One region of the Gorillibacterium sp. CAU 1737 genome, then DNA from elsewhere that is predicted to be linked to it. Evidence: riboswitches for the same ligand, from Rfam matches in the RefSeq annotation. Region 1 holds a riboswitch; the other holds the start of a gene.
The links. Region 1 has a riboswitch for glycine ahead of gcvT (glycine cleavage system aminomethyltransferase GcvT). Riboswitches for the same ligand answer to the same signal wherever they lie in the genome.
Positions count from the first base shown of each region.

Region 2: another riboswitch for glycine. It lies ahead of AAFN83_RS10250 (amino acid permease); the one in region 1 lies ahead of gcvT (glycine cleavage system aminomethyltransferase GcvT).

Region 1 is NZ_JBDQQO010000008.1:24,324-34,781, reverse strand. It holds gene AAFN83_RS16525 (5'-deoxyadenosine deaminase) at 1-884, shown strand, start outside; gene AAFN83_RS16520 (hypothetical protein) at 1,007-1,300, shown strand; gene AAFN83_RS16515 (FAD-dependent oxidoreductase) at 1,652-3,016, shown strand; gene AAFN83_RS16510 (CDP-alcohol phosphatidyltransferase family protein) at 3,130-3,669, opposite strand; gene AAFN83_RS16505 (hypothetical protein) at 3,742-4,350, opposite strand; gene gcvPB (aminomethyl-transferring glycine dehydrogenase subunit GcvPB) at 4,589-6,160, opposite strand; gene gcvPA (aminomethyl-transferring glycine dehydrogenase subunit GcvPA) at 6,157-7,512, opposite strand; gene gcvT (glycine cleavage system aminomethyltransferase GcvT) at 7,509-8,630, opposite strand; glycine riboswitch at 8,756-8,899, opposite strand; glycine riboswitch at 8,903-8,997, opposite strand; gene gcvH (glycine cleavage system protein GcvH) at 9,278-9,670, shown strand; partial or broken gene AAFN83_RS16480 (response regulator transcription factor) at 10,430-10,458, shown strand, end outside.
Region 2 is NZ_JBDQQO010000004.1:101,320-111,777, forward strand. It holds gene AAFN83_RS10235 (FecCD family ABC transporter permease) at 1-648, opposite strand, end outside; gene AAFN83_RS10240 (FecCD family ABC transporter permease) at 645-1,685, opposite strand; gene AAFN83_RS10245 (iron-siderophore ABC transporter substrate-binding protein) at 1,682-2,773, opposite strand; glycine riboswitch at 3,010-3,089, shown strand; gene AAFN83_RS10250 (amino acid permease) at 3,252-4,622, shown strand; gene AAFN83_RS10255 (GbsR/MarR family transcriptional regulator) at 4,721-5,281, opposite strand; gene AAFN83_RS10260 (quaternary amine ABC transporter ATP-binding protein) at 5,520-6,797, shown strand; gene AAFN83_RS10265 (ABC transporter permease) at 6,790-7,629, shown strand; gene AAFN83_RS10270 (glycine betaine ABC transporter substrate-binding protein) at 7,622-8,512, shown strand; gene AAFN83_RS10275 (ArsR/SmtB family transcription factor) at 8,784-9,086, shown strand; gene AAFN83_RS10280 (aldehyde dehydrogenase) at 9,113-10,458, shown strand, end outside.

The DNA.
Region 1 (10,458 bases):
AGGGGGAGGAAATCCCTCCCGTGCTTCAGGAAGACACGGGGCAATCCCTGCAGGAAAGCGTGGACCTGCTGGAAAAATGGAACGGCCATGACGGGGGCCGTCTTCGCTACGCTTTTTGCCCGCGATTCGTCGTCTCCTGTACCGAGCCGCTTCTCACCGAGGTGCGCGACCTGTCCGCCAAGTACAACGTGATGGTGCATACTCATGCCTCGGAAAATCCGGGAGAGATCGAGATCGTGCAGGCGCGCACCGGCTATCGGAACATTGTTTACCTCGATCGGATCGGCCTCGCCAACGAGCGGCTCATCCTGGCCCATTGCATCTGGCTGGATGATGAGGAAAAGCGCATCCTGCGTGAACGCGGCGTTCACGTCAGCCACTGTCCCTCGTCTAACCTGAAGCTTGCTTCCGGGATAGCGGATACGCCGGGACTCCTGCACAGCCACGTCTCGGTCAGCCTTGGAGCAGATGGAGCTCCCTGCAACAACAACCTCGACATGTTCAACGAGATGAGGCTCGCCGCACTGATCCAAAAGCCGGCGCACGGCCCGACAGCAATGGATGCCAAGACGGTGTTCCGCATGGCGACAATCGGCGGGGCCCGTGCCGTGGGCATGGCGAAGGAGATCGGAAGCCTGGAGGTCGGCAAGCGGGCAGACCTGGCCATTCTGAATTTGAATGACTTCCATACGTTTCCGTCCTATGATGTCGATCCAATCTCGCGTATCGTCTATTCGGCCACTCGAGCGGATGTGGAGACGACGATCATCGATGGCCGGATCGTCATGGAGAACGGCATCCTGCGCACGATTGACAAAGCGGTTGTGCTGAAGGAATCCGACCGCTCGATCAAGCGGCTGCTCAGCCGAACGTCCCTTGCGTGAGCGGGGGGACGAGGAGATTTGACCGGGAGCGCCTCCGAGGCTCGTCAGCCTTTCCTTTTGCTTCCGAAACCGTGTATGATGGAACTGGAATCCTCATACTACCGAAAGGGCAGGTGAGCAACATGGGATGGATGGATAAGCTCCGCGAAGGAGCAAACAAAGCGTCCGAAGTCGCGAAGGAAACCCTGGAGACGACGAGACTCCATGCCGCAGCCGCCAGCAAGCGGCGCGATATTGAAAAGCTGTATGCCAAGCTCGGCAGAGCCGTCTTCGACGCGTATGATCGGGATGAGCTTTCAAGTGCCGCGGAAGTCATTCGAGACTCCAGCGACGGCATTCGCGCAGAGAAAGCGGAGCTCGCCAAAATCGAGCAGCAGCTTCAGGATGTGAAGACGAAAGACAGCCGAGTGCAATAAGGGGCAAGCGCCACGACAGCAGAATGAACTCGGTGATACAAGCAAGCTGACAACGGCTCTTCGTTGTCGGCTTGTTTTTTTGTAATGAAGTTCACAGGAGAATCGTTCATTCCCTTATGAAAAAGAAAGACGGTTTGAGTTTTTTGGGACGCTTGCGGCAACAATAATGGGCGATTCGATTGAAAAGTGGGCGTGGACGCAACAGAGTAGTGCCAAAAATGGAAAATAATAAATGTGAGAAAAGTCACATAAACACCTTGATTAATCTTGTGAAGACCGTTACAATCGAGATAGAACATGTGATATAAATCACGTGAAAATGAAAACAAGAGGATTGAAGGAGGAACCATCATGAAAGTAGCAGTCATTGGTTGTACCCATGCCGGTACGGCGGCGATTGTCAACATCGCACAGCTTTACCCGGATGCTGAGATTACGGTGTACGAACGAAATGATAATATCTCCTTTCTTTCTTGCGGAATCGCCCTTTATGTAGCGGGAGTCGTTCAGGATCCTCAAGGGCTCTTTTATTCTTCGCCTGAGAAGCTGGCGGAATTGGGTGTCAAGACGAAGATGCTCCATGAAGTCACCCAGGTGGACACCGAACGCAAAACCCTTCGTGCCCGCGACCTGCAGACAGGTCGGGAGTTTGACGATTCCTATGATAAATTGATTATGACGACCGGCTCGTGGCCGATTATCCCGGATCTTGAGGGCATGGGCTTGGACGGCATCCTGCTGTCAAAGAACTTCAACCATTCCAATGCGATCATCGAACGAGCGAAACAGGTGAACCGAATCACCGTAGTCGGGGCAGGTTATATCGGGGTTGAATTGGTGGAAGCCTTCGAAATGAACGGCAAGCAGGTAACGCTGATTGACGGAGAGGATCGCATCCTGAGCAAATACCTGGATGAGGAGTTTACCACTCCGATTCAGAAGTCCTTGGAAGAACGCGGAATTACCCTGGCTTTGGGCGAGAAGGTAAGCTCTTTTGCCGGAGAGAATGGAAAGGTAACAAAGGTGATCACGAACAAAGGCGAGCATGAGACCGATTTGGTCATTCTGTGCATCGGGTTCCGCCCGAATACGGAGTTGCTGAAGGGGCAAGTGGATATGCTGCCGGGCGGGGCCATCCTCGTCAACGACTACATGCAGACCAGCCAGCCGGATGTGTATGCGGCCGGGGACAGCTGTGCCATTCATTACAACCCGACCGGCAAGCACGCCTACATTCCGCTCGCCACCAATGCCGTTCGTATGGGAACCCTCGTGGCACGCAATCTGGTAGCGCCGACGATCCCTTATATGGGAACGCAGGGGACATCGGGAATCAAAATTTACGACATGAACATTGCCGGAACCGGCTTGACGGAAGAGGCAGCCAAAGCAGAAGGAATGGACGTCGACAACGTGCTGATCACGGATAACTACCGGCCGGAGTTCATGCCTTCCTTTGAGCAGGTGCAACTGAAAGTGGTATTTGACCGGGCAACCCGCCGAATTCTCGGAGCCCAGATTCTATCCAAGATGGACCTGACGCAGTCGATTAACACTCTGTCGGTATGCATTCAAAATCGAATGACCATCGACCAGCTCGCGTTCATCGACTTCTTCTTCCAGCCTCATTACAACAAGCCGTGGAACTTCCTGAATACCGCAGGACTTCAAGCCTTGCCGAAGGAAGTCGCCCGCAAAGAAGCGGTAACGGTCTAACTACTCCAAGACTTTAAGATCCTCTCATCAATGACGAAATGGGAGCAACTTTAACCGGTACTGCGTAGCAGTGCCGGTTTTTTTTATAGGCTGTACGTCCGGGAAGGATGCGGTCAAGAACGATGAAACCAGCTTTTGCAGTCCAGTTGCAATTCGCGCGAGGTAAGTTGGATCACGAGTTCCTCTACAGCAGATGCAGTGGCGAAGATACACACAAGCGGAACCCAGGGAGAAGGGGGCGCAAGGAGAAGGAAAAAGGGGGTGAGAAAGACGAGTACCCCGGTTGCTTTGTTGCCCCACGTATGAATGGATGCGAACGTTCGGTATTTTCGGAATGCAATAAAAAGGGAGAACCCTCGAAGGAGAGCGATGCCGAGTATCCAAAGCAAAAGGAGTGGATCAAGAGCAAGCAGCGAGTACAGCGTAAAGACCAGCACCATGACTAGCAGAAGATCCGCCGCGGAATCCAGCTTGGCTCCAAGCGGACTCGCGGTCCCCGCTCTTCGAGCGATCCATCCGTCCAGGATGTCCGTGAGCCCGCCCATCCCATAGACCACCAAGAAGGTCGTACCAAGCGGTTCAACAAAAAACAACAGCAGAGCCAAGACGATTCGAATGCCAGAGAGCAGGTTGGGGAGATTCTTATGCTTCATGCGTGAACGCCGCCTTTTCAACAAACCCGTATGCATTCCATTATACCTGATGAAAGTGGGGGGAATGGCCTCTTATTTCAGACCATACTTGTCAAAAAGCTCGCTCTTTAGTGAAGCGTGAATGGAATCTGAGCCTTCATTAGAGGGTTTTGATGCGTCAGGGAGTGAATTCAGCTCAAATTTTCCGTTATTCAAATTGCACAAGCCGTATGATCCGGGCCTAACCATTTTGATAAACATCAAATACTCTTTGCCCGCTTCCATCTCTACGTAATCATTTATCATGATGATTTGCATTTCCCCAAGCGCATTCCGATCGCGCATAATCGGTTCAGTAATCGTCATCTCGGATGATTCCTCCAAGTTTAGATCCGTAGTGTTTTTTAGGATTTTAGATAGCTTGATCCTTGTATTCGTATGGAAGCTCATCATTTCGCCGTCTGAATACGTTTGGGTGGAGGGTTCCCGATCTTCGAAAGCATCCAGAGGGCTTGCGATGGCGATGAGGTCCGAATCGTCAATCAGATCACCACTCTCTCTATACAAGATGATGGAGGCTTGAATGCTTATTCTTTTTATAGGCGTAGGGTGTTTCAACTGGTACACATAAAAAAGAGTGCCGATCACCAACCCGAGGATGGCTAACAGGAGAAGAATAATTGGTTTCTTTCTGTACATCATCGTACGTCCCCCTAATCTAGAGATTTGGTAGAAAAGTCAGACTTACTGGGATGTAGGGATAACATACAGAAAGATCCTTATCTTGTAAATAAAAGATCCATGTTGCGAAAAGAAGGAGGGGATGTACGATCGAAAAAAAGCCGCAGAATCACGTTCCATCCCAAGAGGGATCGACAAGTGATCCTGCGGCTTCCTGCAGCGGCTTTCTATTTTGTTAGCACCATTCTTCCGCTCTGCTTTACCCGCAGGAGCAGTTCAAGACCGGCTTCCGCGCGGCGAGCGCTTCGTCCAGGCGACGGACTGCTGTTGTGTATGGAGCGTTGTGGAGAAGGTCGGGATCGGTCTCGGCTTCCTTTGCGATGCGGATCATCGTGTCGATGAAGCCGTCGAGCGTTTCCTTGCTCTCCGTCTCGGTCGGCTCGATCATGATGCATTCCTCGACGTTGAGCGGGAAGTAGATCGTCGGCGGGTGGTAGCCAAAATCGAGCAAGCGCTTGGCAACGTCGAGGGTGCGGACGCCGTAGGCGGCAAGCTTTTTGCCGGAGAGGACGAATTCGTGCTTGCAGATCGTATCATACGGCGCTTCGTAGTAGGCGGACAGCCGCTTGCGCATGTAGTTGGCGTTCAGCACAGCGCACTCGGAGACGCGGCGCAGGCCGTCCGGACCGTAGCTGCGAATATACGTGTAGGCGCGGACGAGAATGCCGAAATTGCCATAGTAGGCTTTGACACGACCGATGGAATCGGGACGCTCCGCGTCGAGCGAATAGGTACCGGCTTCACTCTTCACGACGAGCGGGCTTGGCAGGAAAGGAATGAGCTTCGCCTTCACGCCAACTGGACCGGAGCCGGGACCGCCGCCGCCGTGCGGAGTGCTCATCGTCTTGTGCAGATTCAAATGGACAACGTCAAAGCCCATGTCGCCGGGACGGGTGATGCCCATGATGGCGTTGGAGTTGGCCCCGTCGTAATAGACAAGCCCGCCTGCCTCGTGGACGATGTCGGCAATTGCCCGAATGTCGCGCTCGAACAAGCCGAGCGTGTTCGGGTTGGTGAGCATGAGGGCGGCAGTGTCCGACCCGACGGCTGCGCGAAGGGCGTTCAAGTCGACCAGGCCGTCCGGTGTGGACTTGATCGTCACGGTCTCAAACCCGGCGGCGGTTGCACTCGCGGGGTTGGTGCCGTGGGAAGAGTCCGGCACGATAACCTTGGTGCGTTTCTCTCCGTTCTTCTCATGGTAAGCACGGATCATCATGAGTCCGGTCCATTCTCCATGCGCGCCGGCGGCAGGCTGCAGGGTCACTTGATCCATGCCGGTGATGGCGGCGAGGTCCTCCTGCAGCGTGTACAACAGCTCAAGAGCGCCCTGGATCGAGGATTCCGGCTGGTACGGATGTATCTTCGCGAAGCCGGGGAAACGGGCGGTGTCTTCGTTGATCTTCGGGTTGTATTTCATCGTACAGGAGCCGAGCGGGTAGAACCCGTTGTCGATCCCGAAATTGCGTCGGGACAAGGCGGTGTAGTGACGAATGACATCGACTTCGTACACCTCGGGAAGCTCAGCGGCCTTTTTGCGGAGAAGGGCATCGGGAACCAGCTCCGAAACCTCAACTTCCGGTACGTCGCAGGCAGGCAGCGAGTAAGCGATGCGGCCGGGACGGCTCAGTTCGAAGATGAGCGCTTGATCATGTTCTCCAGCAGGGGGCGAAGCGACCTGGTTGGCAGTGTTCGTTTCCGGTGCTGCCGGGTTTCCAGAACCGGCTGGTGCGCCCGAATCGGCGGCGTTTAGGTGGTCGTAGCGAAATCTCATCCCAGAATCCCCTCCAGTTCTTTGGCAAACTGATCAATCTCGTTCTTCGTGCGACGCTCGGTTACGGCGACAAGCAGGTGACCGGCGAACTCGGGGTAATCCCGCCCGAGGTCATAGCCGCCGATAAAGCCAGCCGTGAGCAACTGTTCGTTCACTTCGGCTAGCGTTGAGTCCTTCGCTACCTTCAGGACAAATTCGTTGAAGAAGGGGGAGGGCAGGGCCAACTCCACGCCCGGCAGAGCGGCGAGTGTCTTGGCGGCGTAATGGGCCTTTTGCACATTCAGATGGGCGGCTTCCTTCAAGCCTTCCTTGCCCATCACGGAGAGGTAGACCGATGCGCAGAGCGCGAGCAGCGCCTGGTTCGAGCAGATGTTCGAGGTCGCCTTCTCCCGGCGAATGTGCTGCTCGCGGGTTTGCAGCGTCAGCACGAAGCCGCGCTTGCCTTCGCGGTCGACCGTCTGGCCGACGATTCGGCCGGGCATCTTGCGCTTCAAGGCGTCCGTGACGGCGAAGAAGCCGCAGGTGGGGCCGCCGAGCGACTCGGAGATGCCGAGCGGCTGCGCATCGCCGACGCAGATGTCGGCGCCGAGCCGGCCCGGCGGCTCGAGAAGCCCCATCGCGAGCGGATTCGCGCTCACGATGAACAGCGCGCCTGCGCCGTGTGCGATCGGCTCCACCGCCGCGAGGTCCTCAATGGCGCCGAAGAAATTCGGCGACTGGAGGAGGACCGCTGCGGTATCGCCGTCGACGGCCGCCGCCAGCGCGGCATGATCTGTGACCCCGCCCGCCAGGCCCACCTCGACCACGTCGAGGTTCAAGCCATGGGCGGTGGTCTTGAGGATCTGCCGGGCCTCGGGATGGACGGCCCGGGAGACGACGAGCTTGCGGCGGCGGGTATGGGCCGCCGCAAGGGCACCCGCTTCGCCGAGCGCGGTCGCGCCGTCGTACATGCTCGCGTTGGCGGCGGCCATGCCGGTCAGCTCGCAGATGTACGATTGAAATTCAAAGATTGCCTGCAGCTCGCCTTGGCTGATCTCCGGCTGATAGGGGGTATAGGCGGTGTAGAATTCGGAGCGGGAGATGACATGGTTGATGACGACCGGAACATGATGGTCGTAGATCCCGGCACCCAGGAAGCTGACGTAACGATCCGAATCAGCGTTTTTGCCGGCGAGTGCGCGCATGTGCTTGAGCAGCTCATACTCGTCAAGCGCTTCGGATACGTTCAGCCGCCCCTTGAAGCGGACGTCCTCCGGGATATCGGCGAACAGGTCCTCGACGGTGTCGACCCCGATCTCCTGCAGCATGGCTTGTTCGTCTTGCTCGGTAATGGGCAGGTAGCGATGCTTCATTTCGCCGTCTCCTTTCGGTTGCGTTTATAGAATGGCGCGGTGATGACGACGGCCTTCAGCCGTTTGCCGCGAATTTCGATTTCGATCTCGGTGCCAAGTTCGGCATGCTCCGCTTTCACCAACGCGAGGCCGAGGTCCCGCTTCAGGCTGGGCGAGCGGGTGCCGGTGGTGACTTCTCCGATCCGCTCCCCGTTCGCATAGAGGGGGTAGTGCGAGCGCGGAATGCCTCGGTCGAGCATTTCGATGCCGACCAGCTTGCGCGGCACGCCTTGTTCCTTCTGGCGCAGAAGCGCCTCGCGGCCGATGAAGTCGCCCTTGTCGAGCTTCACCCAGCGAGCGAGTCCGGCTTCCAGCGGGCTGATCGTGTCGGACAGCTCCTGTCCGTAGAGCGACAGTCCCGCCTCAAACCGCAGTGTGTCCCGCGCTCCAAGTCCAATTGGGACAAGGCCCTCGGGTTCTCCCGCTTCTAGGAGGCGGGTCCAGAGCGCACCTGCTTGCTCGGCTGGCGCGTACAGCTCGAAGCCGTCTTCTCCGGTATACCCGGTACGGGAGAGCAAGAGCTTCACGCCTGCGATCTCCGTCTCCGCGAGGAAGGTGAACGGCTTCAGCGCGCTCATCTGCTCCGGCGAAGCGGCGAGCTTGGTTAGGATCGCTCCGGCCTGCGGACCTTGCAGCGCGATGAGCGCCGTCTCGTCGCTCTGATCGTCCAGGGTGACGTCGCCTTCGAGGTGGCGGGCCAGCCACTCCAGGTCCTTTTCCCGATTGGCGGCATTTAGCACAAGGAGGAACCGTTCGGCATTCAGCCGGTAGACGAGCAGGTCGTCGACGGTCCCTCCATCGGGGTAGCACATGAGGCTGTATTGGGCGGTTCCATCCGCAAGCCGGGTGACATCGTTCACGGTGAGCTTTTGCAGATAGGCCTCTGCATCACGGCCGCTCACAAAAACCTCTCCCATATGGGAAACGTCGAACAGGCCCGCGCGCAGGCGGACGGCATCATGCTCGGCTTGAATGCCGGAAAACTGCACAGGAAGCTCCCAACCGCCAAAATCAATGCAGCGGGCGCCTTCATGCGCGGAGTAAAGCGGGAACAACGGGGTTCGTTTCAAGTCGGACATCTCCTCACCTCACGGTTCGCGTAGTCGATACTTAAGATGGCGCCCATCGGCCGCCCCGATGCGTCCGCATCAAAAAAGGACAGCCGAAAAAGCCCGCAGCTTCGCCATCGAAGCCTGTGCTTTTCCTCTGTCCTTTGTACCTGAGAGTTACCTTGCGAATGGCTTGGATGCAAGTTTCCCCTTGGGTGACCCGAAGCGTGTCTTCCAACCCGCGAATCCGCCGTAAAGCGTATGGGTGAAGCACGCCCTTAGGCGGGTGCTCTCCAGAGACGCGTCCGGCAATGGTCCTTTTGCCTGAGAGATTCCCCAGAATGGGTTACTCCTTCGGCGTTACCGGTTCCCCGGTAATCTCTCCCATTGCGTTCATCCGCATATGCGGTTCACCAATTATGATAATGATTATAATTCATTAATAAGCGAAAAGAGCGTCAGTGTCAAGATAACTCACACAAACATTTTTTAGGTGGGGGACCCCCATTGACATTCGCCTAACCGATCCGGTACTTTAAATACGTATGCGGCAACCGCCGCTGGAGGTTCCCGCCTTTTTCCAATCGGATGGTCTGCGGTTCGGACCGTGCTTTTGTACGGCATTGTGCACCATCCGCTCCCCGGAAGAAGAGCACTTTGAAGCGAGGGTCATAGCCATGAGCGAAATCAAAGCGGACTTGCTTTACAGCGAAGAGCATGAATGGGCGGCAAAAGGGGCATCCCGCACCGTGCGGATCGGCATCACGGATTTTGCCCAAAGCCGGCTCGGCGATATTGTTTTTGTGGAACTGCCTGAACTTGGCGCAAGCGTAGCGGCCGGCGACAGCCTCGGCACCATCGAGTCCGTCAAAACCGTCTCCGACCTATATTCCCCGGTCAGCGGAACCGTCACGAAGGTAAACGAAACGCTGGTGGATCAGCCCGAGCTCGTCAACACCGCTCCCTACGGAGAAGGGTGGATCGTCGAGCTGGAGGTGGACGGAGAACTGGAGGAAGCGCTCGCGAAGCTGCTGACCCCCGAAAGCTACGAGGCGCTCGTCGCCGAGTAAGCGTAATCAAGTACCGCCAAGCGTGACCAAGTATAGTCAAGCGTAATTAAGTGAGGCCTGTTCCTCAAGCTAACCAAGCATAACGAAACATTCCAAGCGTGACCAAGTACGCTAAACGTAACCAAGTGGAACCTGAATGAGCATGGCCTTTCCGGCACCGACCCCAAGACCGATCTGAAACAACCGGCGGGGTGGGTGCTTTTTGGCGTGGAGCGGGAATTTGCGGTGAAAATCACGTCCGTTCCGCCGCTTTCTTACAAAATAACGTTCTGAGATATCCTTATTTCACGAAAATGGTGTGCTTCTGGTGAAATAGTGATCCGGCGAATTGTTAATTCACGAAAAACACATCAATTCGGCGCTCCTTTACAAAATAACGATCTGTGAGATCCTTATTTTGCGAAAATGGTGCGCTTCCGACCAAATAGTGATCCGGGAGATCGTTATTTTGACTTTTATCCTAGTGGTCCATTGAAAAAATCAGGTATGCTTGAGCAGAGAGACCACTCGTTCGATTCTACATAGCAGCCTCTTTTCTCAGCATTTTCTAATCTTGAGCTAAGGAAACTCTTATGCGTGATAAGTATGATAAAGATGAAGGCAAACCGGGTTACAGGATTATATTGATTAAAGGATGGCAGCACCACAGAATAGCAGGAAGACGAGCGGTTAGGGGAACAACCGATCTCCGAGTCGGACAGACGGCCTCGGTTCGGACTGCCGTCTTTTTGCCGCAGCTGGCGGGCATGGAGGAGAGCCATGGATCGAATTCTGATTATTGAAGATGA
Region 2 (10,458 bases), on a different contig from region 1:
CGTAAAGATCAGCACAGTAATGATCAGTGGAGGCAGCTCATACAGCTGAATGCCGTTCAGGCTGCCCGTGAGCCATCGGATGGCGGCGGGAATGTCCTGCTGTGCCCCAACGAGCAGGAGGTAAGAGATGAGGGCGTCCAGCATGGCTTGAATGCCGATGCCGATCAGGATCAGGCGCCCGATGGAGAACGCTCTACCTCTGGACAGCACATAGATGACGAGGACGGTGGCGAGCCCAGCCGCAACCGATGCGGCCGAGATCGTCGCCCGACTCGAATGGAACACCGTGATGCAGAGGACGGCTGCTACGCTTGACCCCGAGGTGATGCCGATTACATTCGGATTCGCGAGGGGGTTGCGCAGCATCGTCTGGAAGGTGTTCCCGGCTAGGCCGAAGGCAAATCCGGCGAAGAGGCCCGCCAGCATTCTCGGCAAGCGAACGGTGTTTACGGCAAAGCTGACTCCTTTGAGCTCCTCCCCGGAAAGGGCCCGAAGGATATCCCTCACCGGATAGATGGTGTTTCCCAGAAGGAGCATGGCACAGCAGAGGATGAGGGCGAGCACCGTAAGGAGGCAAGTAACCAGCATCCAGCGGCGTTGTCTCTGACGGCGGCCTGCAGCAATATAGGCTATCGAATGAGTTGTCATAAGGAACGCACTTTCGATCTCATCGCAAGGATGATTAATAGCGGAGCTCCGACAAAGGCGGTGACGACCCCGACCTCAAGCTCTCCGGGACTGGCGATGAGTCGGCCGACAACATCGGAGGAGATCAGAATGACGGCTCCCGAGAGAGCAGACATGGGGATGACAAACCGCAGGTCGGGCCCCAAAACAAGGCGCATGAGGTGGGTAGCGAGAAGGCCGACAAACCCGATAGGGCCGGCCAGCGCCGTAGCTGTGCCGCACAGAAGGACACCGGCCAGCGCCGCAATAAGGCGCAGCACGCCTGTTCGAACCCCGAGCCCGGTTGCGACATCGTCTCCGAGCGCGAGCGCATTGAGCGCAGGCGCTGTCAGGAAGGCGATGACGACGCCGACGATCAGAAACGGGGTAAACGTAGCGATAGCGCTCCAGCTTCCTGAGCCGATGCTTCCGACTTGCCAGAAGCGGAATTGGTCCATGACGTAAGCGCGTGGAATCATGACCGCCGAGACCAGGGAAGAGAGAGCAGCACTGATAGCGGCGCCCGCCAATACAAGCTTAATGGGCGTGGCACCGCCACGCCCCATCGAACCGATGCCGAACACAAATATCGCCGTGATCGCCGCCCCGGCCAAGGCCAGCCAGATGTACTCACTGGCTGTATTGATGTTCAGGAAGGCGATTCCGCAAACGACAAACAAGGCGGCGCCGGTATTCACGCCCAGAATGCTCGGGTCCGCAATCGGGTTGCGGGTAACCGATTGCATCAGTGCACCCGAAACGCCGAGCGCCGCACCGCAGAACAACCCGAAGACAGTTCGCGAGATTCGCTTGCGAACGACGTTGGCTCCATAGGAATCGACGTCAGGATGAAACAGCCCGTCGATCAGCTCCGGAACCTTCACCAGCCGGGGGCCAAAGACCAGAGAGGCCACTACGCAAAGCCCGAGCAGCACCAGACCGATCAACAGGATGATCGCGAAGTTCTTCGGAATTTGGGAGTGGGGGGATGTGCGTGTTGAACCCGAGGAAGTACTCATTTGACCTTGTCGGCAGCTCCTCCGATGAGTTTGAGGTAATCATCAATGGTGTACGCGATCGAGAGCGGATTCGGGGTGCCGGCAGCTACAAGGGGCGTGTCGGAGTCGATGAATGCGACGGAGCCTCTTTGGATCGCAGGGATTTTACCAAGCAGGGGATCAGCCTGGATAGTCTTGAGCAGGGCGTCATTGCCATAGCCAATGATCAGATCGGCATCATAGAGAGCTTCCGTATTCTCGACGCTCAGCTCCAGGGAGTATTTCTTCGGGTCCGTGATCAGCTTCGTGATGCTGTCCGGATAAACCATGCCCATCTCAAACAGGAAGGAGACGCGGGAGTCTACGGGCGTATAGATGTGCAGCTTGGAGAAGTCCTTCGCATTGAAGTTGACCCAAACGACTTTCTTGTCTTTGATCTGAGGGTAGTGGCTCAGCTTCTCATTCACCATGTTCTCGGTGTCTTGAATGAGCTTCTCGCCTTCGGCCTTCATGCCCATGCCGGTTGCGTTCATCGTCACTTGCTCACGCCAGGTGGTAGCCCAGGGCGCCGTCGGATAGGGAACGACCGGTGCAATCTTGCTGAGCGTGTTGTAATCTTCCTGGGTAATGCCGGAGTAAGCAGCGAGAATGACATCGGGGTTGGAGTCCGAGATTGCTTCAAAATCAAGGCCGTCGGTGTCCTGGAAGACGTTCGGGTCCTTCACGCCGAGCTCATCGAGCTTTTGCTTGGTCCACGGCAGGAGGCCGCTGCCGTCTTGAACGCCGAAGTTCGCAGCCGAGAAGCCGACCGGAACCACTCCGAGGGCAAGAACCACGTCATGGTTGGCCCATTGAATGGTCGCGACGCGTTCCGGCTTGCTCTTGATAACCGTTTCGCCGAGGGCGTGCTTGATCACAATCGGATATTCTTCGGTGCTGGCGGGGGAAGCAGAAGTTTCCGCGCTGGGGGCTTCGGTGCTGGCCGGGGCACTTTCAGACGGAGACGGAGAAGCGCTGGAGCTGGATTGCTGACTGGAGCATCCAACCAATGCCACGGCAAGGATGGAAGAAAGGAAGAGGGTTGTGAAGGACTTGCGTTTCGTGTTCATGAGAGCACCCTTTCGGTTCTGAGATAGAATCGCTACTTATTTAGAATCATTATTAATAATGATAACGATTCTCATTATCATAAAATATATAGTTGTAGCGAACAGGTTGTCAATGCAAATGGGCATGTTTTCAGAGGAGGAATTGTCATTGACAAAATCTTTACCCGGGATTACGATTGATAAATAAATTTAATAGTTAGCAGCATGCTTTGATTGCTATGGATCACACTATAGCAGGAGCGGCTTCTGGAGAGACCGTGAGGAATCGCGGCGCCGAAGGGTTCACAATCTCAGGCAAAAGGACAGAAGAGTAGTAACGATTTTATTTGTCGTTCTCCATCCCGGAGGAACGGCCGATACGATTTTTATTGCTTTTTGGGACGATGAGATTGGAGAGATCCAATCTCTTTTTGTTGTTCACTGACTTTGTCGCCCCTCGACCCCAGGGAAGATGTTCAATAACAAGGGGGAGTTTGGATTGGCACAGCAAGAGTTAAAGAGGGAGTTAGAGAATCGGCATGTTCAGCTTATCGCCATCGGCGGTACCATCGGGACGGGGTTGTTCTTAGGATCGGGGAAAGCGATCCAGCAGGCGGGACCCTCCATCATCTTTGCTTATCTCATCGTTGGCATCGCGGTCTTTTTCGTGATGAGGGCGCTCGGAGAGCTTCTGTTATCCAAAGCGGGGTATCAATCCTTTACGGATATCGCCGAGGACTATCTGGGGCCGCGCGTCGCGTTCGTCACCGGATGGACCTACTGGTTTTGCTGGATCATGACCGCAATGGCGGATGTAATCGCAGTGGGCATCTACATTCAATATTGGTTCGATATTCCTCAGTGGGTACCGGAGCTGATCTGCCTGATCATTTTGCTTGGACTGAACCTGCTGACGGTCAAAAATTTTGGAGAATTGGAATTCTGGTTTGCTTTGATCAAGGTCGTGACTATTCTCGCCCTGATTGCCATTGGAATTGTCCTGCTGATCATCGGGTTCAAGACGGGAGCTGGAACGGTGTCGGTCACGAACATTTGGAAGCACGGCGGGCTTTTCCCAAACGGGGTATCCGGGTTCCTGCTGTCCTTCCAAATGGTAGTGTTCGCTTTTGTCGGGGTGGAGCTGGTGGGGGTGTCGGCGGCAGAAACCTCCGATCCAGAGAAGAACATTCCGTCGGCCATCAATAAAATTCCGATGCGTATCCTGTTTTTCTATGTAGGGGCCATCGTCGCTTTGCTCTGCATCAATCCCTGGACGGAGCTCAGTCCCGGCGAAAGTCCCTTTGTGAAGACCTTTGCTCTCGTGGGCATTCCGATTGCCGCGGGCATCATCAACTTTGTCGTCCTCACGTCCGCCGCTTCCGCCTGCAACAGCGGGATGTTCTCCACGAGCCGCATCCTCTATAACCTGGGGAAGAAGGATCAGGCGCCTGCGCCTTTTGCCAGGCTCAACAAAAATCACGTGCCCAAGAACGGACTGCTCGTCTCCACGCTCGTCCTGTCGGCGGGCGCCCTCCTCAGCAAGCTGATTCCCGAGCAAGCCTTCGGCATCGTGACGACCATCAGCGCCATCTGCTTCATTTGGGTGTGGGGTGTCGTCCTCGTCAGCCACATTCGCTATAAGAAAACACAGCCTAACCTACAAGCAGCGTCGAAATTCAAGGCGCCCTTCACTCCTTTTGTTAACTACGCTGTTCTTGTTCTTTTTGCAGCGATCCTCGTGATCATGCTGATTGCGGAGGAGACCCGTCCGGCCCTGCTGTTAACCCCCTTGTGGTTTATTCTGTTGTTTGCTTTGTCTTACTCCAATCGGAGGAAGGAAGCGGGTGTTCCGGTACAAGGAAAGGGTTAAAGGGTAATCGAACGATTCGCGCCGATTGTCTCAAATGAAAGCGAAAGCCCCAGCTCCGCCAATAGGCGCGGAACCGGGGCTTTTTGTTGTTGCGCAGGCTATTCGTTTTCCTTGGGGACCAGTTGGAAGATGTCCTCTGATTCGAACGCCTCGATCAGCCGGATCAGCCACTTGTAGTACCGGATGGCCTCGTCGATCTTGACGAGATCGGCCTGGACCTGCCTCTCCAGCTCCTCGTCTCCGGTGTAGGAATCGGCAATCGCCAACAGCTCGGACCGCGACTTGCGAAGGGCTTGCAGGTTGATCTCGGCCGCCTTGCCCCACTTGATCGAGAAGAAGTCGGCGAACGTCTGGTACCAATCGAGCTCGACCTCATACAAGTCCTTGCGCGAGCCCTTTTCCCAGACCTTGTTGACCATCTTGAGGTCCACCAGCGTGCGGACACCGGTGCTCATGCTGGTCTTGCTCATCTCCATGGCTTGTCCCATTGCGTCGAGCGTCATGGGTCTATTCTGAAAAAATAAGAGTCCGTATAGATGGCCCGTGGACGGAGTGATTCCGTACAGCTCCATGTTGTTCCCGATTGCTTCAATAACTCGCTTCCGCGCCTTGAGCAAAGCCAATTCCTGCTCGGGGCTCAGACCGTTACTGCGCTCCATCTTTTTTCACCTAGCCTTCGTATTTTACATCGTAATTGTAAGAAACTATCTCATTAAAGTAAAGATAAAGGATGGGTGGAGAAAAAGAGGATCGAGGAGGATTCGGGAGTTATCTTCGTACAGAAATAACTGTACGTTCTGTAAAAGCAGATAAAAAAGTTGACACTGGATGGATAATGTTTTTACACTTATAGGGATGCAAAACGAAGATCGCAACCGAAAGGAAGGGGTGAACCGGATGGCGATCATTGAAGCAAAGCAAGTCACGAAGGTATTTGGTCCCGATCCGGAATCGATTCTTCGCCTGATGGACGAAGGGTGGACGAAGGAGCGGGTTTACCGCGAGAAGCAGCACACGGTCGGTGTAAACAAGGTCAGTTTCGCCGTTGAACCGGGTGAGATATTCGTTATTATGGGGCTGTCGGGAAGCGGTAAATCGACGCTCGTGAGGCTGTTAAACCGCCTGATCGAGCCAACACGCGGCAGCATTGCCATCCATGGCAAGGATATCGTCAAGATGAACAAGGAAGAGCTGCTGCAGGTGCGCCGCAAGCAGATCAGCATGGTCTTTCAGAAGTTTGCGTTATTCCCGCACCGAACGGTAGCGGAGAACGTGGAATATGGACTTGAAGTGCAGGGAGTCGACAAGGCAACGCGTCGGCAAAAGGCGCTCGACTCGCTTACGCTCGTCGGTCTTGGCGATTGGGCGGACAGCTTGCCCTCTCAGCTGAGCGGCGGCATGCAGCAGCGAGTCGGCCTCGCTCGGGCGCTGGCGAACGACCCGGACATTCTGCTCATGGACGAAGCCTTCAGCGCGCTCGATCCGCTGATTCGCAAGGAGATGCAGGATGAGCTGTTGGAGCTGCAAGAGAAGATGAAGAAGACCATCATCTTTATTACCCATGACCTGGATGAGGCGCTTCGTATCGGAGATCGGATCGCCCTCATGAAGGACGGCAGTGTTGTGCAGATCGGCACGCCGGAAGAGGTCATGATGAATCCGGCAAATGAATATGTCGAGCGGTTCGTCGAGGATGTGGACTTGTCCAAGGTGCTGACGGCCGCTTCGGTCATGCGCCGTCCGGAGACAATTGGACTCGATCGCGGCCCGCGTGTCGCCCTCCAGCTTATGAGGGAGAGCGGTATCTCGAATCTGTTCGTCGTGGACCGGGGCCGCAAGCTGATTGGGGTCATCACAGCGGATGACGCCTCGGCGGCCGTTCGCGAAGGCAAGCGCCTGGAGGACATCGTCATTCGCGACGTCGCCGTGGTGGATAAGGATCGGCTGCTGTACCAGCTGTTTGATATCTGCGGCACCTCCAAGCACCCGGTTGCCGTTGTCGACGACAACGGGCGCCTCATCGGCGTCATCGTCCGGGGAGCGGTGCTCGGTGCCCTTGCCGGGAATCCGGTGCAGAATACGGTGGAGAGCCCGGTATCACCATCCGGCGATTCGGCGGAACCGAATCCTGCCGCGGCCTCCAAGACGGAAACGGAGGTGAGCACGAATGCCTAAGCTGCCATTGGATGAATGGGTGGAGAAGATCGTGGATGCGCTGGAATCGGGCTTGTCGCCCTTGTTCCATGTCATCTCCGTCTGCATTGAAGGCATTGTGAACGGGATCGCGGATGCATTCCACGCCTTGCCCGTGCTCGTCTTCATCGTGCTCGCCGCAGCGCTTGCCTATTACCTCGGCAAGTGGAAGTTCGCGGCGTTTACGGCGATTGGGCTTTTGTTGATCGACAACCTCGGCTACTGGGAGCACACGGTCGATACGCTCGCGCTCGTCTTGACGGCGGCGATTCTCTCGATCGTCATCGGCGTTCCGCTCGGCATCGCCTGCGCTCAGAGTGACCGAGCGCGCGGAGTGATCACGCCGTTGCTGGATTTCATGCAGACGATGCCCGCCTTCGTCTACCTGATCCCGGCCGTCTCGTTCTTCGGCCTCGGCGTAGTGCCCGGCGTCATTGCGTCGGTCATCTTCGCCGTACCGCCGACGATTCGCCTGACGAACCTGGGGATTCGCCAGGTTCCGGGCGATCTGGTGGAGGCGGCGGATGCCTTCGGCTCCACCAGTCGGCAGAAGCTGTTCAAGCTGCAAATCCCGCTGGCGCTCCCGTCCATTATGACCGGGATCAACCAGACGATCATGCTGTCGCTGTCGATGGTCGTCATCGCCTCGATGATCGGCGCGCAAGGAATTGGAGCGGATGTGTACGGTGCCGTCACGCAGGTCAAGACGGGCGAAGGCTTCGAGGCCGGGCTCGCCATCGTCGTGCTGGCGATTGTACTCGACCGCATGACGCAAAATATCGTGAAGAGAAAAAGGAGAGGGTCCGATGTTTAAACACGCATCAAAAGCTGGTCTGTTGATGATTCTAGTCGGTGTGGTGGCGCTGGCTGGCTGCTCCAAGGAGTCCAATGCGAGCGGAGGGATCGGGGGCCAAGTCCGTCACCAGATCATCGGGATTGACCCGGGTGCCGGCCTGACGAAGCAAACGAAGGAAGCAATGGACGAGTACAGCTTGTCCGACTGGAAGCTGGTTGAAGGCTCGGGTGCCGCGATGGCCGCTGCCTTGGAGAAGGCATACAAGAACGAGAAGCCGATCATCGTGACCGGCTGGACGCCGCACTGGATGTTCGCCAAGTACAAGCTGAAATACCTGGAGGACCCGAAGGGCGCCTATGGAGAGGACGAGGCGATTCATACGATCGTCCGCAACGGGCTGAAGGACGATGCTCCTTCCGCCTATGCGATGCTTGACCGCTTCGAATGGACGCCGGAGGAGATGGCGGTCGTCATGAACGCGATAACCGAGGGTGCGAAGCCGGAAGCCGCCGCCGCTAAGTGGGTAGACGATAACGCGGCCAAGGTTGACACGTGGGTGAAGGATATCCCGCAGGAAGCTGGCAAGAAGCTGAAGCTGGCGTATGTCGCCTGGGACTCCGAGATTGCCAGCACCAACGTGGTGAAGCAGGTGCTGGAGCAGCGGCTTGGGTACAAGGTCGAGATGATGCAGGTGGAAGCCGGTCCGATGTGGGCCGGGATCGCCAACCGCAGTGCAGACGCGATTGTCGCCGCATGGCTTCCGACCACGCATCAGGACTACTTTGATAAATACCAGGGACAGTTCGAGGACCTCGGCGCGAATCTGACGGGCACCAAGCTCGGCCTTGTCGTTCCCGAGTACATGGACATCAACTCCATCGAGGACCTGAAGACGAAGTAACGCGGAGTAGGATTTGTATTGGAACAGCATGATAGAATGGGGATCAGCAAGCAAGAGTCGAAAGAAGCTAGAACTGAAATAAGCTAGAACGAGGGGACGGACCCAGCTGGAGCATGGCTTTCAGCTAGGTCCGTTTCTTTTTTGCTGGTTCATAACATTTCATGGAAATGAAGGCCCACTTGATTATGGGGAACGAAAAGAGTATGCTTGCTTCATGGTAAAGGTTTAAATGTTTAAACATATGATCTTAAGAAACAAGGTGATGATCCGCATGGGCAAGCAGGCACTCGCGATCTTTCGGGAAAGCCTTCCGATTCTTCAAGTTTTAAGCGATCCGCATCGTCAGGATATTTTGTTATATCTCTCGGAGAACGGCAGGAGGACGGTCAATGAAATTACCGAACAGCTGACGCTGTCGCGCCCGGCTGTATCCCATCATCTGAAGCTGCTGAAAAATGCAGGGGTCGTTAAGGTCGAGCAAGCGGGTACCCAACGCTATTACGAGCTGTCCATGCAAGAGTCGGTGGAGCTGTTAAGAAGACTGTTGACTGCTTTGGAGCAGGATTGCCTCTAGTTCATTTTTGATAAGGAGGAGAAAAAATGGAGCAATGGACGCAGGAGCAGGTCGAAGCCATTTTGCAGGAGCATCGCACGAAATTCCACAGCGGCTATACGCGCAGCGCGGCGTTTCGTCTGGAGCAGCTTCAGAAGCTGTCGGATGCGATTCGGCGGCATGAGCAGGAGCTGTTGGCGGCTCTGTATCAGGATCTGCACAAAAGCGAATTCGAGGCGTACTCCACAGAAATCGGGTATACGCTGGACAGCATTCGGAGTGCAAGGAAGAGCTTGAAGCGATGGATGAAGCCGAAAAAGGTCAGGACTCCCTTTTACCACGGCCTGTCTAAGAGCTACATGCATAAGGAGCCTTATGGGACCGTTCTGATCGTCGGGCCTTTCAACTACCCTTTCCAGCTGTTGATCGAACCGCTGATCGGGGCGATTGCAGCGGGGAATACGGCCGTCTTGAAGCCTTCGGAGAATACTCCGGCTGTAACAGCCGTCGTCAAGAAGCTGATCGGGGAAACCTTCGACGAGACCTACATTCGCGTAATCGAAGGAGAAAAGGAAACTACCTCGGCGCTGATTCACGCTCCCTTCGACTACATCTTCTTTACCGGAAGCGTGCCGGTGGGCAAGATCGTCATGGAGGCGGCCGCCCATAACCTCGTTCCCGTGACGCTCGAGCTGGGAGGCAAGAGCCCGGCTATTGTGGACCGGACCGCCAACCTGGAGGTCGCCGCCAAGCGGATTCTGTGGGGGAAGATGATGAATGCCGGGCAGACCTGCATCGCCCCCGACTATGTGCTGGCCCACGAGGAGATCCGAGAGCCGCTCATCGACAAGATGAAGGCGGTTCTGGCCGACTTCTTCGGAGCGGATGCCCGGCTGAGTCCGGACTATGGGCGGATCGTGAATGAACGCCAATTCGATCGGCTGGCGGGTATTCTCGAAGTAGACCGGGCGAAGGTGCGGGTCGGCGGCCGCCTTGTCCGGGAGGAGCTCTATATCGAGCCGACGCTGCTCGATACGGCTTCCTGGTCGGACGCTGCTATGCAGGATGAGCTCTTTGGTCCCATCCTGCCGATTTTGAGCTATCGCCAGCTGGATGAGACGATTGAACAGGTGAACAGCCGGCCCAAGCCGCTCGCGCTGTACCTGTTCACGGAAGACTCGCATGTCGAGCGAGAAGTGCTTGGCCGCGTATCCTTTGGGGGCGGCTGCGTGAACGACACGATCAGCCATGTGGCCAATCCCTACCTGCCTTTCGGGGGAGTGGGCCATGCTGGAATCGGTGCCTATCACGGAAAACACAGCTTCGATATGTTCTCCCACACGAAGAGCGTGCTGAGCAAGAGCACGAAGCTGGACATTCCGTTCTTGTTTCC